2 regions of the Alteromonas sp. Mac1 genome follow, and region 1 is predicted to be linked to the other one. Evidence: predicted binding sites of a transcription regulator. Region 1 holds the regulator's gene; the other holds the start of a gene.
What was found. The regulator FNR, encoded in region 1, switches genes on or off when oxygen is low (the NO sensors DNR and NnrR bind a similar motif). The targets are predictions, from matches to a motif close to TTGATCTAGATCAA.
Positions count from the first base shown of each region.

Region 2: AV939_RS17695 (GbsR/MarR family transcriptional regulator) is a predicted target of FNR. The motif match lies at 2,200-2,213, and genes of this name have one in related genera.

Region 1 is NZ_CP013932.1:1,335,946-1,343,347, forward strand. It holds gene AV939_RS05500 (heavy metal translocating P-type ATPase) at 1-2,071, shown strand, start outside; gene ccoS (cbb3-type cytochrome oxidase assembly protein CcoS) at 2,073-2,288, shown strand; gene AV939_RS05510 (sulfite exporter TauE/SafE family protein) at 2,275-2,934, shown strand; gene fnr (fumarate/nitrate reduction transcriptional regulator Fnr) at 2,984-3,724, shown strand; gene uspE (universal stress protein UspE) at 3,822-4,745, shown strand; gene ttcA (tRNA 2-thiocytidine(32) synthetase TtcA) at 4,936-5,877, shown strand; gene AV939_RS05530 (patatin-like phospholipase family protein) at 5,878-6,879, shown strand; gene AV939_RS05535 (DUF2987 domain-containing protein) at 6,871-7,402, opposite strand, start outside.
Region 2 is NZ_CP013932.1:4,183,004-4,190,405, forward strand. It holds gene AV939_RS17685 (substrate-binding periplasmic protein) at 1-743, shown strand, start outside; gene AV939_RS17690 (energy transducer TonB) at 862-1,890, opposite strand; gene AV939_RS17695 (GbsR/MarR family transcriptional regulator) at 2,263-2,820, shown strand; gene AV939_RS17700 (cytochrome ubiquinol oxidase subunit I) at 2,832-4,193, shown strand; gene AV939_RS17705 (cytochrome d ubiquinol oxidase subunit II) at 4,203-5,213, shown strand; gene AV939_RS20325 (hypothetical protein) at 5,499-5,663, shown strand; gene AV939_RS17710 (methyl-accepting chemotaxis protein) at 5,697-7,292, opposite strand.

The DNA of each region.
Region 1 (7,402 bases):
AAAACAACTGTCTAAAGTTGCAGGCATTGCCCAAGTAGCCGTAAATGTTCAAGAGCGCCGCGCATTAATAACCTGGGAACCCAGTGTTATTAAACTTAGCCAAATACTCACCACATTAAAACGCATAGGGTATGTTGGTTCACCGTTTCACCCCGATGAACATGAAGCTAGCTATAAACGTGAGCAAAAGTCGTTTATTAAAAAGTTAGGTTTAGCCGGCATTATGACCATGCAGGTGATGATGTTAATGGCCGGGCTTTACTTCGATTGGTTTGGTGCCATTGAACAAGAAACCCGTCAATACTTCTATTGGGTAGCACTTACCCTTACCACACCCGTTGTCGTCTATTCAGGTAGCGCGTTCTATTTAGGTGCTTTAAAGGCCATAAGCGCAAGAACCGTAAATATGGACGTGCCTGTAACCCTTGCTGTATTTGGTACCTACTTTGCGGGTTTACGTTCGACCTTGCTAGAGCAAGGTGAAGTGTATTTTGAATCTATCTGCATGTTTATCTTTTTACTGCTTTTAAGCCGGTTTTTGGAACATAGAAGCAGGCACCGAGCGGCGCAAATTTCGGCTAACATGATGCAGTATATTCCTGTCTCTGCATCAAAAATTGAAAGTGACGGCAGCATTGCTCAGTGTTTGGCGAAGCTTTTAGTGCCTAATGATGTGGTACTAGTAAAACCCGGTGAGACCATTCCTGTGGATGGTATTGTGCTAGATGGCACTGCCGCGGTTGATGAATCTATGTTAACTGGAGAATTTAACCCGGTTAGCAAATCGGCCAGCCATTTAGTATATGGCGGTACGGTAAATCAAGATGGCACATTAACGGTTAAAGTGACTCAAAGCTTAAAGCATGCTTTGGTCAATCAAATAGTACGCTTGCAAGCTAGCGCGATGGCAAGCAAGCCAAAAGCGGCTCAAATTGCCGATAACTTTTCTCGTTATTTTGTGTTCTCGGTGCTGCTTATATCTGCACTTACCTATGGTTATTGGACTTTTGCTGGTAGTGTAGACGCTTTTTGGATCACCATCTCTGTACTAGTGGCAACCTGCCCCTGTGCGCTAGGCTTAGCCACACCTTCAGCGTTAACTTGCGCTATGGCTAAGCTGAATCGTCAGGGCATTTTATTAAAGCGTGCTGACGCGTTAGAGCAGCTTACCGATATTGATACCATCGCTCTTGATAAAACCGGCACACTGACAGAAGGTAAGTTCTCACTACAACAGCGCTGGTTTGCTAAAGGCGTAGATCCGGTGCAGGTAATGGCGCTTACCGCTTTGTTAGAGTCTCGTTCTGAACACCCTATTGCTCGTGCCTTTGATAACGAAGCTGTTGAGTCACACAATAAAACCCCAACTAATAATATTAACGGATTTATCGTTACACCTGGTGGCGGCATTAGTGGTGAGATAAACAATGTAGTTTTTACTATGGGCTCAGCCGTATTTTGTAACTTATCAACTACCTCAAAAGTAGATATACCGGCAAACGTGTTTTTGTGTGCTGATGGTGTATTAATGGCCGCGTTCTGCGTAAATGATAGTTTGCGTCAAGATGCCTTAGCCACGCTCACCGCATTGGATGAACATCAACTCGTGGTACTAAGTGGCGATACTCAGACAAACGTTGATACACTTACTGCAGGCTTACCGATTAACATAGCAAAAGGTGGCTTGTCGCCAGAGCAAAAGTATTCTCAAGTGCATACTTTGCAAAAGCAAGGTCGCAAAGTCATGATGATGGGCGACGGTATAAATGATGCCCCTGTTCTTGCTAGCGCTGATGTGGCAGTTGCCGTAGGAAATGCCACCGATGTAGCGAAAACAGCTGCCGATGTTATTTTGCTAGGAGACAGCCTGCTGTCGGTACCCACCTTATTTTCAGTGGCCCAACAAGCAAAGCGTAAAATTCAGCAAAACATCGCATGGTCGGTAGGTTACAATATTATTATTCTCCCCTTTGCGGTATCGGGGTTACTCTCTCCCTGGATGGCCGTGGTTGGCATGTCGCTCAGTAGTATTATTGTGGTCACCAATTCAACTAGGTTATTAAGTAAATAATATGAGCATCATTTACGTATTAATTCCCATCGCTATCATCATTGTTGCGTTGGCGCTGGTTATCTTTTTCTGGGCAGTGAAAACTAACCAGTTTGAAGATCTCGACCGACAGGGCTATAGCATTTTGTTTGATGATGATTTGTCAGGTGATGAAAAGAAACTAGCCGAGCAACGTAAGCAGTTGCAACAACGCAAAGAAACTGATGACAGAGATTAATATATTCTCTGCCTTTTTCATTGGTATTGCGGGCGGTGTGCATTGCGTAGGCATGTGCGGCGGCATTGTTGCTGCACTTCGTACAGTAACACCAAGTAATGAAGCCGCTTTGCCTTACACTCTTGCTTATAATTTTGGTCGTATAATCAGCTACACCCTAGCCGGCGCTATTACAGGCGCTGTTGGCCAAATGGCCACCGAATTTGTACCTATTGCTAAACCTGTTTTGTCTTTGATTAGTGGCATTATGCTGCTGCTTTTAGCCTGTTACTTGGGTAAGTGGTGGCAGGGCTTAAATTACATTGAAGCAATGGGACGCGGATTATTTAAAGCCATTCAGCCCCTATCTAAACGCTTTCTTCCGTTCAAAAGTCCAGCCTATGCGCTGCCTTACGGTTTTATATGGGGCTGGCTTCCCTGCGGATTAGTTTATTCAACACTGACATGGTCGTTAGCTTCAGGTTCGGCCGTTGATGGCGCAGCTATTATGCTATTTTTTGGATTAGGTACCCTGCCCACCTTGCTAGCAGCAAGCGCAGGTAGTCAGTACCTTATAGCCGGTTTTAGGCACCCCGTGGTAAGGCAATGCTTTTCAGGAATATTGGCTATTTACGCGCTCTTTTTAATTTATGCAGCAATTTCATAAACAAAAGAGTAAGATTATAGTAAGTCGACACTATTTATAGTTTTAACCTATGAGCAAAGGAAGCCAATTCTCAATTCATTGTCAAAATTGCAGTTTCAGCCATTTGTGTTTGCCCGTTGCGCTAAACAAGACTGAAATTGAATCTTTAGATGATATTATTGAGCGAAAGAAACCTCTCCACAAGAGCGACTTACTGGTAAAGTCAGGAGATACATTTAACTCTCTTTACGCAGTCCGCACAGGCTCTTTTAAGTCTTTCGTCACCAATTCAGATGGTGAAGAGCAGATTACAGGTTTTCACTTTCCTGGCGATATTATCGGCTTTGACGCCTTACGGGAAAACAAGCATCAAAGTTATGCTCAGGCATTAGAAACTGCGATGGTGTGCGAATTGCCCTACGAAACGTTAGATGAGATGTCAGTTCAATTCCCCAAGTTAAGACATCAAATAATGAGTTTTATGAGTGCAGAAATTAAACAAGATCATGATCTCATGATGTTGCTTAACAAGCGCTCAGCAGAAGAACGTTTATTGTATTTCCTCTCACAGCTTTCTCAACGTTTCGAAGAGCGTGGATTTTCAAACAAAGAATTTCACCTTACGATGACGCGAAATGAAATTGGAAACTACCTTGGTTTAACTATTGAAACCATTAGCCGCCTACTAAGCCGTTTTCAAAAAGAAAATATTATTCAGGTGGACGGTAAACTCATTACTATTTTAGATTTTGATGAGATGTCGCAACGTTTAACGTCTGTGGTTGCACCTAATATTGCCTGTAATAGCTAATCTTTAAAGCTTTTGATCTAAAACAAGTTACGTAATAGCAAATAGGTATTACACTTAAATTGTAGCAACCAAAATTCTAAAAATGTTTGGAGGGGTTATGATTAAGTATGAACGTATTTTAGCGGTCATTGAAGCCGATAGTGATACTCAACCTGCGCTTAGCCGTGCATACGAACTTGCCAAAAAGACAGGGGCTTCTGTCACCGCTATGCTGGTGGTTTACGATTTATCTTATGATATGACTACCATGCTCAGCCCTGATGATCGCGAAGCAATGCGCGATGCGGTTACCAAAGAACATGCGGGTTGGTTACGTAAAACCCTTAGTGATTTAGGGTTTGAAAAAACCGATATTGTTGTTGAATGGAACAACCGCGCCTTTGAAGCTGTGGTGCATTACGTAATAGATAACAATATAGACTTGGTTGTTAAAGCAACCAAACGCCATGACGATTTAGCTTCTGTTATTTTCACTCCAACAGACTGGCACCTACTTAGAAAATGCCCCTCCCCCGTATTATTAGTTAAAGATCATGAATGGCCTGACAATGGTGAAATTATTGCCGCGGTAAATGTAGGTAGTGAAGATGACGAACATGCGCTACTTAACGACAAAATCACCGTTATTGCTAACGATTATGCCGCGTTACTCAGTGGCAACGTAAATCTGGTAAATAGCTACCCTGCTACACCGCTTAATATCGCTATTGAAGTTCCTGAGTTCGACCCTGATTCGTACAACAACGCCGTAAAGCACCATCACGAACTTGAGATGAACAAACACAGCGAAAAGTATGCTATTGATAGCGAGCGCTGTTACGTGAAAGAAGGTCTGCCTGAAAAAGTCATTCCAAGAATAGCCAAAGATATAGATGCAGAACTCGTGATAATAGGTACGGTTGGCCGAGTAGGTATTTCTGCAGCCCTTATAGGTAACACTGCTGAACATGTTATAGATGAACTGGTGTGTGATGTACTGGCAATAAAACCAGACGGTTTTATTTCGCCCCTTTCACGCTAGTTCTAACACGTTCGAACACAGCCTGTTGGCGCGGTTTGCTAGCGCAGCTTTATAGCCTTAACCACTATCGGGTTATAGCCGCATTTGTTAGCAGCGAGTGCCAACAAGATACAAAAAATCTTAACCTCGCACATTCAATTTTATTTCATTACTGTATAATAGCTTTTTTCGCAGTAACCAAGCTATTGATATGACCAGTGCAGGCACAAACCGTGCGGACGCTCCGTTAACCGCGTCTCAAAACAAACAAAAATACAGCTTTAACAAGCTACAAAAACGACTTCGTCGAAATGTAGGCAAAGCGATTGCTGATTTCGGCATGATTGAAAACAACGATAAAGTAATGGTGTGCTTGTCTGGCGGCAAAGACAGTTACGCTATGCTTGATATTCTCATGTTTTTAAAGCGCATTGCGCCAATTAATTTTGACATTATTGCGGTTAACCTTGATCAAAAGCAGCCAGGATTTCCAGAGCACGTCCTTCCTGAATACCTTGAAAGTGTAGGCGTAGAGTACAAAATTGTAGAAGAAGACACCTACTCTATTGTTATGGATAAAGTGCCTGAAGGTAAAACCACGTGCTCACTTTGTTCTCGATTACGTCGCGGTATTTTATACAGCACGGCCAAAAAGTTAGGTGCAACTAAAATTGCCCTTGGCCATCACCGTGACGACATGCTAGAAACGTTCTTTTTAAACATGTTCCATGGCGGTAAGCTTAAATCAATGCCACCAAAGCTGGTTAGCGATAATGGTGAGCACATTGTGATCAGGCCCCTTGCTTATTGCACTGAAAAAGACATTCAGCGTTATTCTGATGCCGTAGAATTTCCTATTATTCCTTGCAACTTGTGCGGGTCTCAAGAGAATTTGCAGCGTCAGAACGTAAAGGCCATGCTACAAGATTGGGATCGCCGTTTCCCTGGGCGTATTGAGTCAATGTTCAGTGCGCTTCAAAATGTAGCGCCGTCACATTTGGTCGACAAGAGATTGCACGACTTTAAAGGCATCTCTACACTGAACGGTCCAGTGGAAGATGGTGATATTGGTTTCGATCCGCCCAGCTTCGAGTCACCCAGTGATCCTACTGACGACACGGTTCAAGTTATCAATTTGATGGAATCAAACTAAATGAAAATTGGTCTAGCATTAGGTGCGGGTGCCGCAAGAGGTTGGACCCACATTGGTATTATTCAAGCATTAGAAAAGCTGGGTATTAAAATTGACGTGGTGGCAGGTTGCTCTATTGGTGCCTATGTTGGTGCTGCCTATGCCAGTGGCAAATTAGAAGGCCTTAAAGAGTGGTCTTGTTCTTTGTCAGATTGGCAGGTGCTTGCTCTGATGGGCGTTGGTTTACGTAGAGGCGGCATTGCCAGCGGGCAAAAAGTGTTTGATAAACTTGCCAGCGAATTTTGTGTTCCAACCTACGAAGCAATGGAAAAGCCGTTTGCTTCAGTGGCTACCGATTTGTACACAGGTCGTGAGGTAGTGTTTAGTTCCGGCGAGATTGGCAATACCATTCAAGCTTCGTGTGCTATTCCTGCACTATTTGCCCCTGTAGCCCATGGCGATCGTTGGTTAGTAGATGGTGCGGTAGTTAATCCGGTGCCTGTTAACCTTTGTCGCCAGCTTGGTGCCGATTTTGTTATTGCCGTGAACCTCAATGCTGATTTCAGGCCCCTTAGGCTTGAGAAATTACGACTAGATCACGAAGAGAATCAAAGAAAAACTGAAGACTTCTTCACTAAAAGCCAAAACGTGCTTAAGCAGTGGTTCTCACCTGATAGTAAAGAAAAAGAAGAGAGTGAAACCGATAGTAAACATAGCGAGCAAAACGAAGGTATTGCTAGCGACGCTATTGAAGCCATAGAAGAAACGATTTCGCCGCCGCCAAATAAAGTCCCTAGAGGCAACCCTCCAGGAATTTTAAGTGTGATGAGTAGTTCGCTTGAGATACTACAAGCGAGGGTGACACGTTCACGTTTGGCGGGCGATCCGCCAGATATTCTTATCGAACCCCAACTAACCGACGTGGGTATTATGGAATTTCACCGTGCACAAGAGCTATGTGAAAAGGGTGAACAAACTATCACCCGCATTGCTGAGCAAATTAAGTATCAGCTATTAGCTTGATGCCATCGCGGTAACACGAAGTGGGGCTCTCGGTAAGGTGAGCCCTTTATTTTCGTTAATTTCACTTTGTTCTAAGTGGAGTATGCCGTTATTAATGTGCAGGCCTTCTGGGGTAATATAATCCAGATTTTTATCATCAAATTGCAACATCAACCCTTTCACCGTTGGCATTAAGAACGATAAAAAGCTGCCCATTTCATTAAAAAAAGCCTCATATTGGCCATAAATAAAATTCAGCTCTTCTTTTGTATAACTGGCGGTTAGATAGCTGCTTTTTGTTTCTAGTTGCACCGACATATCACACACATTAGCCGCTTCTGATAAATCTATTCGCACGTATGCATTTGCTAATTTTAATGCTTTTTCGGTAGGTACAGTAAATCGATACTCATCGCTAACTACTAATGGAATAGTTTGTTTGTCCGTCACTATTTCCGCATTGTTGATTTCACATAAGCGCCCTTCACCAACACGCAAAAATCCAAAAGCGAACTGCAATGCTTGAGTATCTTCGTTATCCAGT
Region 2 (7,402 bases), 1.8 Mb from region 1:
ATGGCGAGTTCGCCTATATAGATTTAGGTGAAAGAAAAGACGCCGTTACCCTTTCAGCCCCCTACTTACCCATCTATTTATATGCTACCGCTAAAAAATACGATGTTGAAGAAGTCATGCTGGTACCGCATTTAAAAAACAGTCGTGTGGCAATAGAAAACCGTTTTGCTAATACGCCGAAGTTTCGTTTGCTCAAAGAGGTAAAGTGGTCGCGTAATCCCAGCACGTACGACGCCTTTAAGCAGTTAGCTGATGACAGAGCCCCGTACCTTATTACTACCCGATTACTTATTGAAGAATTTAACTTGCTGCTTGAAAAAGACGGCGAAGAACTTTTACACGTGTCTTCAGCAGCATTAATGAACGCAGGTTTTTCATTAGCGCTTGGCGACAATACACCGAATGCTAAGGCCACTATTGACGCGTTTGAACAAACGATTCAAGTTATGCAGCAGGATGGCAGTTACAATAAAATTCTAGGGCTACCGTGGCTTTCCAAAGATATAAATAACGATGGTATCGCTGACTATATTGGTGAAACTAGCGTGAGCCTTGTGGCATTGGATACACCTATCGCCTACCCATTAGATAAAGCATTACCTGGCGATAACAGTGTTTACGTCATTGATGGCGTCACGTATGAGTCTAAAGCTGAAGCAATGGCTATGCTTGATGGCGTAAAAAGCCAGCGAGAAAGCCTACTCGACCCTGATGTTTATAAAACCATGATTAGACGTTGGTAGCTCTTTCGCTGCTCTTTTTAGCCGCTCTCATTGGCCGCTTTGACAGCGCCTTGTACTCGCACTTGAGAAGAGCGGCATTGTAATCAATGTGCTTATCAGCGCTCGCTTTCGAGATTATTCAACTCGTAATTTCAAGAATATCAAATGTTGAACCCGCGTCCCCTCTGATTAACAAAATACAATCAGAAGTTTGCGCCGGAAAATCTATTTGGTTCTCCCAACCTTCTACATATTTTTGTTGATAGTCATTACATCTAAGTTCCACTGAATCAACACTCCCTTGAGACACGTCAACTTTGAATGTTGAAAATTCATATGCTTGAGACCACGCGCCTAAACTACTGAGCTGACCTTTAGTAACATTTGATGATTCAGTCGCCTTAGAAGCCTTAAGCGCGTCGGCAAATTGTTGATGGGTTTGTTGAGATAAATTGAGGCCATCAACGCTTCCCATACGCGCAAGGGTTTCAGAGGCACCTTTGAAATTACCGTAGTAAAGCTGTGACTGAAAAAGATTAACCGTAGACTTAGCCAATATCGCTATAGGTAGGTATTCGTATAAATCTACCGTAATTTGAGATTGGCGCATATATTCTAAAAAATCTTCATTTTTATAATAATAGATAGATTTTAACCATGCCGCTAAAGCATGTTCGTTTAAATTTTTAGTATGATCTTCTACCAATTCGTCTATGGATATTTTTATGCTAGGCATATTAGCGGAAGGGCTAGTAAGTGCGTCTATTATAGCTTGGTATTCTTTTGCAAAGGCAGGTGTGACGCTGCCTTCACTATGACCAGCCTCTGAGTATGTGTGTTTAACAAACAAAATTTGAGCACTTGTTACTGGTTTATCGTTAATTAATGCAGGGGAATATTGTAGGTTTTTAACTAGTTTAGTGGCTTTTGTTACATACCTTTCTTTACCTGAATAATCAAAAACAACGATATCTTTCGTTGTTCCGTCTTTATCTATTATATATGAAACTCTTGTCCAACCTTCCATGCCACCGCGAGAAGTGAAGGCATCTTCCACTTTATTAGCATTTTTTATTATCTTGGCGGCTTTAACTTCTTTGCTGTTGCCAAAAGAGGAAGCGCTTAACATTATCAATGACACGCATAATAACGCAGAAAATATCTTCAAAATCAATCCCTAATTTTTAGCGTGTAAAAGCAATAGGCCTCAACATCGCGTTTTCTATTCCATTTAAGGTTTTTTATAGCATCTATTTATTAAATTTAACAACATATCGAAGCATAAATTTAAGACTTAATTCTTGCTGAATTTTACGCTTATTAAGATAGTGTCGCCACGCTCTCTTGCGTTGCACTTTTTGCCGTAAGCAATTAACCCGATAAAAAACCACTGAGCTCTCATATCACATATATAAGATTCGACTGCTCATTTAAATGTTTTCGTACTCCTCCTAACATAATTTTCATCTGATATTTGTTGATCTCAATCAAACTTCAGCATAAACTTTCAGTAATTTCTGAAAGTTCAGCAGGTATAGATATGAAAATGACACCACTTATTACTTCTGCGGTTATGCACTTCGGTGAAATGGGCAGTCGTTGGGGCTTTAATCGCACTGTGGGCCAAATTTTGGCACTTATTGTACTTGCTGATGAGCCCATCTCAGCGCAAGAAATTGCCGACGCGCTAAATATATCTCGCGGTAACACCAGCATGGGGTTGAAGGAGTTACAGTCGTGGCGCTTGGTAAAACAGCATCTTGTTCCTGGTGAACGAAAAGAGTTCTTTATTGCAGGCGGAGACATTTGGACCCTTGCAAACCGCGTATTCGAAGAGCGCCGCAAGCGCGAAATAGACCCCACCATGAGTTTATTGCGGGATTTATTACTAGATACTCCCGCCAACAAAACTGAAGCCAATGCGCAAGATAAGCTGAATGAAATTCACGATTTATTAGAGTCGGTAACCGCGTGGTCACAAGAGCTTCAAAACCTAGGGCCAGATAAACTTAACACCTTGATGAAACTCGGCTCGGGTGTTGGCCGTATGTTAGAACTGAAAGACAAAATTCTACCGGGAAAAAATTCCGTTAATTAAGGAGACTATCTGTGGATGCGTTTTTGCTGTCTCGTTTACAATTTGCATTAAATATTAGTTTTCATATTCTGTTTCCGACTATCACCATGGCAATGGGATGGTTTCTTTTCTACTTCAAGTTTCGCTCAAATGTAACCGGTCACCCAGTATGGATGCGGATGTACCGCTTCTGGGTGCGCGTATTCGCACTTAGCTTTGCACTTGGTGTGGTAAGTGGCGTGACCATGTCTTTCCAATTTGGTACTAACTGGCCCGGCTTTATGGAGCGGGTGGGTAATGTGGCGGGCCCACTACTAGGTTACGAAGTTCTTACTGCGTTTTTCTTAGAAGCCACGTTCCTAGGTATTATGTTGTTTGGTATTCGTCGGGTACCTAATTGGTTGCACACCCTTTCAACATTGATTGTGGCGGTGGGCACTACCATGTCAGCCTTTTGGATTCTGGCGCTTAACAGCTGGATGCAAACGCCGCAAGGGCATGAAATTATCGACGGCGTTGTGTATGCCGTAGATTGGAGCGAAATTATATTTAATCCTTCGTTTCCTTATCGCTTTGTGCACATGATGTTAGCCTCGGGACTGACGGCCAGCTTTTTAATAGCTGGCTTATCGGCCTACCGTATGCTGAAAGGCGATGACAAACTTGCGCCAAAGCTTGCCCTTAAAACCGCCACCTATACCGCTGCAGTGCTTATTCCTTTGCAGATTTTTGCAGGCGATATGCATGGGTTAAATACCCTCGAGCATCAACCGCAGAAAGTTGCCGCAATGGAAGGCCTTTGGGATACCACTGAAGGCGCGCCCTTACTGCTGTTTGCCATTCCGGATGAAGAAAGCAGAGAAAATCACTTTGAAATACCAGTACCCAACGGCGCCAGTCTAATTTTAACCCATAAAATGGATGGCAAAATTCAAGGCCTGAACGACTTTAAAGGCGAACATCCCCCAGTAGCACCTGTGTTCTTCGGGTTTCGGGTGATGGTAGGCATGGGCTTTTTAATGTTGGCGGTTTCATGGCTTGGTAGTAGTTACTTGCTTAGAGGGAAGTCTTTCCCGCTTTGGCTTAAGCGTGTATTCGCTGGCATGGCATTCAGCGGCTGGATTGCAACCTTAGCCGGCTGGTATGTGACTGAAATTGGAAGGCAACCTTATCTGGTTAGTGGTGTTTTACGTACTCAAGAAGCGGTAACAACACTGCCTCCTGCGAATATCGCTTTCTCGTTCACTATGTACGCCACGATTTATACTATTTTGCTGTTCGCTTATATGGGAACGCTAATGCTGATGTGTCGCCGCGCTGTTGAAATTGAAGAAATTTCTACAGAAGAGCGTGAAATGGCCAAAGCCAGCAAAATGTCGCCGGCGAACACTTAAGGAGCCGCTATGTTATTTGAAAATGTATCAGCAGAAACCTTGGGGAATATCTATGTTGGCCTGCTTGGGCTGGCAGTATTGCTCTACGCCATATTAGATGGCTACGACTTAGGGGTGGGTGTTTTAATACCGCCCCGCGAGGAAAAGTTTCGTGATGATATGATTGCCTCCATTGGGCCCTACTGGGATGCCAATGAAACCTGGTTAGTATTGGCCGTGGGACTATTACTTATTGCCTTTCCAGAAGCACACAGTGAAGTACTTCAAAGCCTATATATCCCTGCAACTATCATGTTATTGGGGCTTATTTTACGTGGCGTTTCCTTTGATTTTCGGGCTAAAGTAGTACAAGTTCATAAACGTAAGTGGGATCTTACCTTTAAGTACGGTTCATTACTTACCACGCTGGCACAAGGTTATATGCTAGGCATCTATGTTACCGGCCTACGTACCGACTTGTGGGCACAAGGGTTTGCCTTACTGTCGGCTATCGGGGTAACGGCTGCTTATGCTTTTATTGGCTCGTGCTGGCTAATATTAAAAGCTGAGAACGACTTACAAGCCAAAGCCTATTATTGGGCACGCAGAGGGTTGTTTGCCCTTTCAATAGGCATAGTGGCGGTAAGCCTCGCAAACTTAACCTTGCATGATGATGTGCGTGACTTATGGTTATCATCCACGATTGGTTATGTGTTAATGGCTATTCCAGTTGCCTGCTTTTTATTACTTAGCTTGTGTGGCGTGTTATTGAAAAAGCTGCCTGATGCAGGTGGGAAAGGTGAATGGATGCCCTTTGCTATAGCATTAACCGTATTTGTACTTTGCTTTACGGCCTTCGGGGTAAGTTACTATCCGTTTGTCATCCCAGGGCACCTTACGGTACAAGATGCACTAAGCGACGCCAACTCATTGCGCTTCTTATTAGTGGGTGTGGTTATTGTAGTGCCTTGCATTCTTGCTTACACCGCGATGGTATACAAAATATTCTCAGGTAAGTCGGAAAAGCTTAGCTACTATTAGCTTCGTTATTGGCACCTATGCGCCAGTTAGCTAGAGAGAAAGATAATGGGCTCCTAACCACTTGGTTACGGGGCCTTTTTATCGCCCCGCTCAAATTCACTTCATATCAACTTCATAACTTATTCACTAGATCACTTACTTTCTAAATGAGATCATGCGAAAACGTAAACAAATAATTACAGACAAAATCATACTAATTTCTTATAAGTTTCTTTTGTGACAGTGTTGACATAATTATTAAATATACGTATGCTTATTTTGGGCAGAATTAAAAGGAGTACCATTATGAATAATGTAGTTAAATCATTTTCAAGGTTCTTCAGGCGTGCTCACCCCTATACAGTGGCTTACTATATAGGTCGGAAAAATGCTCAAAATATTTTAGGATGTAAGATCCAAAAGAAATCCAAGATTTTTGCTAGCAAGCAAACTGAAGAACAACAGCATTAGTAACGAAGGGCCCCTAACAGGGCCCTTCTTGCATTAGCCTATTTTAAATTGGTTCACATTAGCACTTAATCCATTCGCAAGTGCAGACAAATCTTCAGCGGCATCGTTAACTTGCCTGTTGTTCTGAGACAACCTATCTCCCAAGCTTTTGAATTGATTAACGCCATTTTTTGCTTCGTTGGCCTGCGACTGTGAATGTTTCGCCAATACGGCCGCCTCTTCACTAACGCTTACTAACGCCAAAATACTTTGCGTTCCTGCTTCAAGCGTTGATACCAAATCATTAGCTAAGCCAACAGAGTCATGTGCTTTATTTTGATTTGAACTCATGGTGGATACCGCAGAGGTAATAGAAACCACAATCTTTTCAAGCATAGTATTTATTTCAACCGTAGACTGGTGGGTTCTTACCGCCAATGTTCTCACTTCATCAGCGACTACGGCGAAACCTCTACCAGAATCTCCTGCCCTTGCCGCTTCAATAGCAGCATTTAATGCCAATAAGTTTGTCTGATCTGCAATCTCTGCAATGGTTTTAACTACGCTTGAAACATTATTCCCTTCGGCTTGAAGGGTTTCTAACATACTCGCAGTTTGCTCAATATCATTGGCCAAGTCAGAAATCGCCTCAGCGGTCTCTTTCACTTGAACACGACCTGCATCTACCTGCTTGGCACTATCTTGCGCAGCATTTGCGGCAGTTTGTGAACGCTGAAGGCTTTCAACCATATCAGACTCTAACGAGTCCATAATATTCACAAGCCCAGTAATATCGGTAAGTAAACTATCAACCGACGAGCTCGACTGCTCTGTAGTCATAGATAAAGAATTCACCGCTCCTTCTATACCAGAAACGGCTCCTTTCACTTCTTTCATGCCCACCTGAAACACAGATACCAAACCATGAATACTGTTGGTCATTCTGCAAAGCTCATGGGTGCTTTGTTCTGGAAGGCGCGCCACTAAATTTCTGCTTTTCGCTAAACTATCTAGCTTCTCAGCCATGCCTTCTATAGGCTGCGCAATTTGTTTTTTAGCGCTATAGAAGCCTGCCATGGCAACAGCAGCTAGAATGAGTACTAGAAGGTAAATAGTGAATTGGCTGGTTTGTAACTGGCTTCCTATTGCCTGAGAACGCTCACCCGCTTTACTTGCCACCTGGTTTCTTACTTCTATTAACGCATTATCAAAAACAGAGGCTAATTCATTCAATAACTGCAAATCATCACGGGCACGATCCCAATCTACTCGCGAGGCAGACATCGTTGCCTGAAGTGAATCCATACTTGAAACCAGCGAATTGAACTGGGATTTAAGGGTATCACCAGCCATGTAACCTAGTGCGTTGAATCCAGCATCAACGTTTTGCACTAATACTTGTTTTTGTTCTTCAAAGGCATTACTCGATAACGTTGTGCCATAAAGTGAATAACCAATTAGCACAAGTTGCTTACTATTACTTTGCACACTATCAAGGGTACTTAAGGCAGGTAAGGTTTCACTCACGAAGGTGTCGACCTGGTGCGTCACCTGCTTGTTGTTCAATGTTAATACCACGGCAGCAATCAAGGTTGCGAGTAATATTCCCGCATAACCCGTTAAAATCCGTACTTTTATAGTGTTTAACATTGCTTACTGCCTTAGGGAAAAAAATTAACGTAAAGTATTACTGTAGACACTTTGAAGCATAAGCCAATAAAATACTTATAATAGTGTCTTTAGTAACCCATAAATAGTCT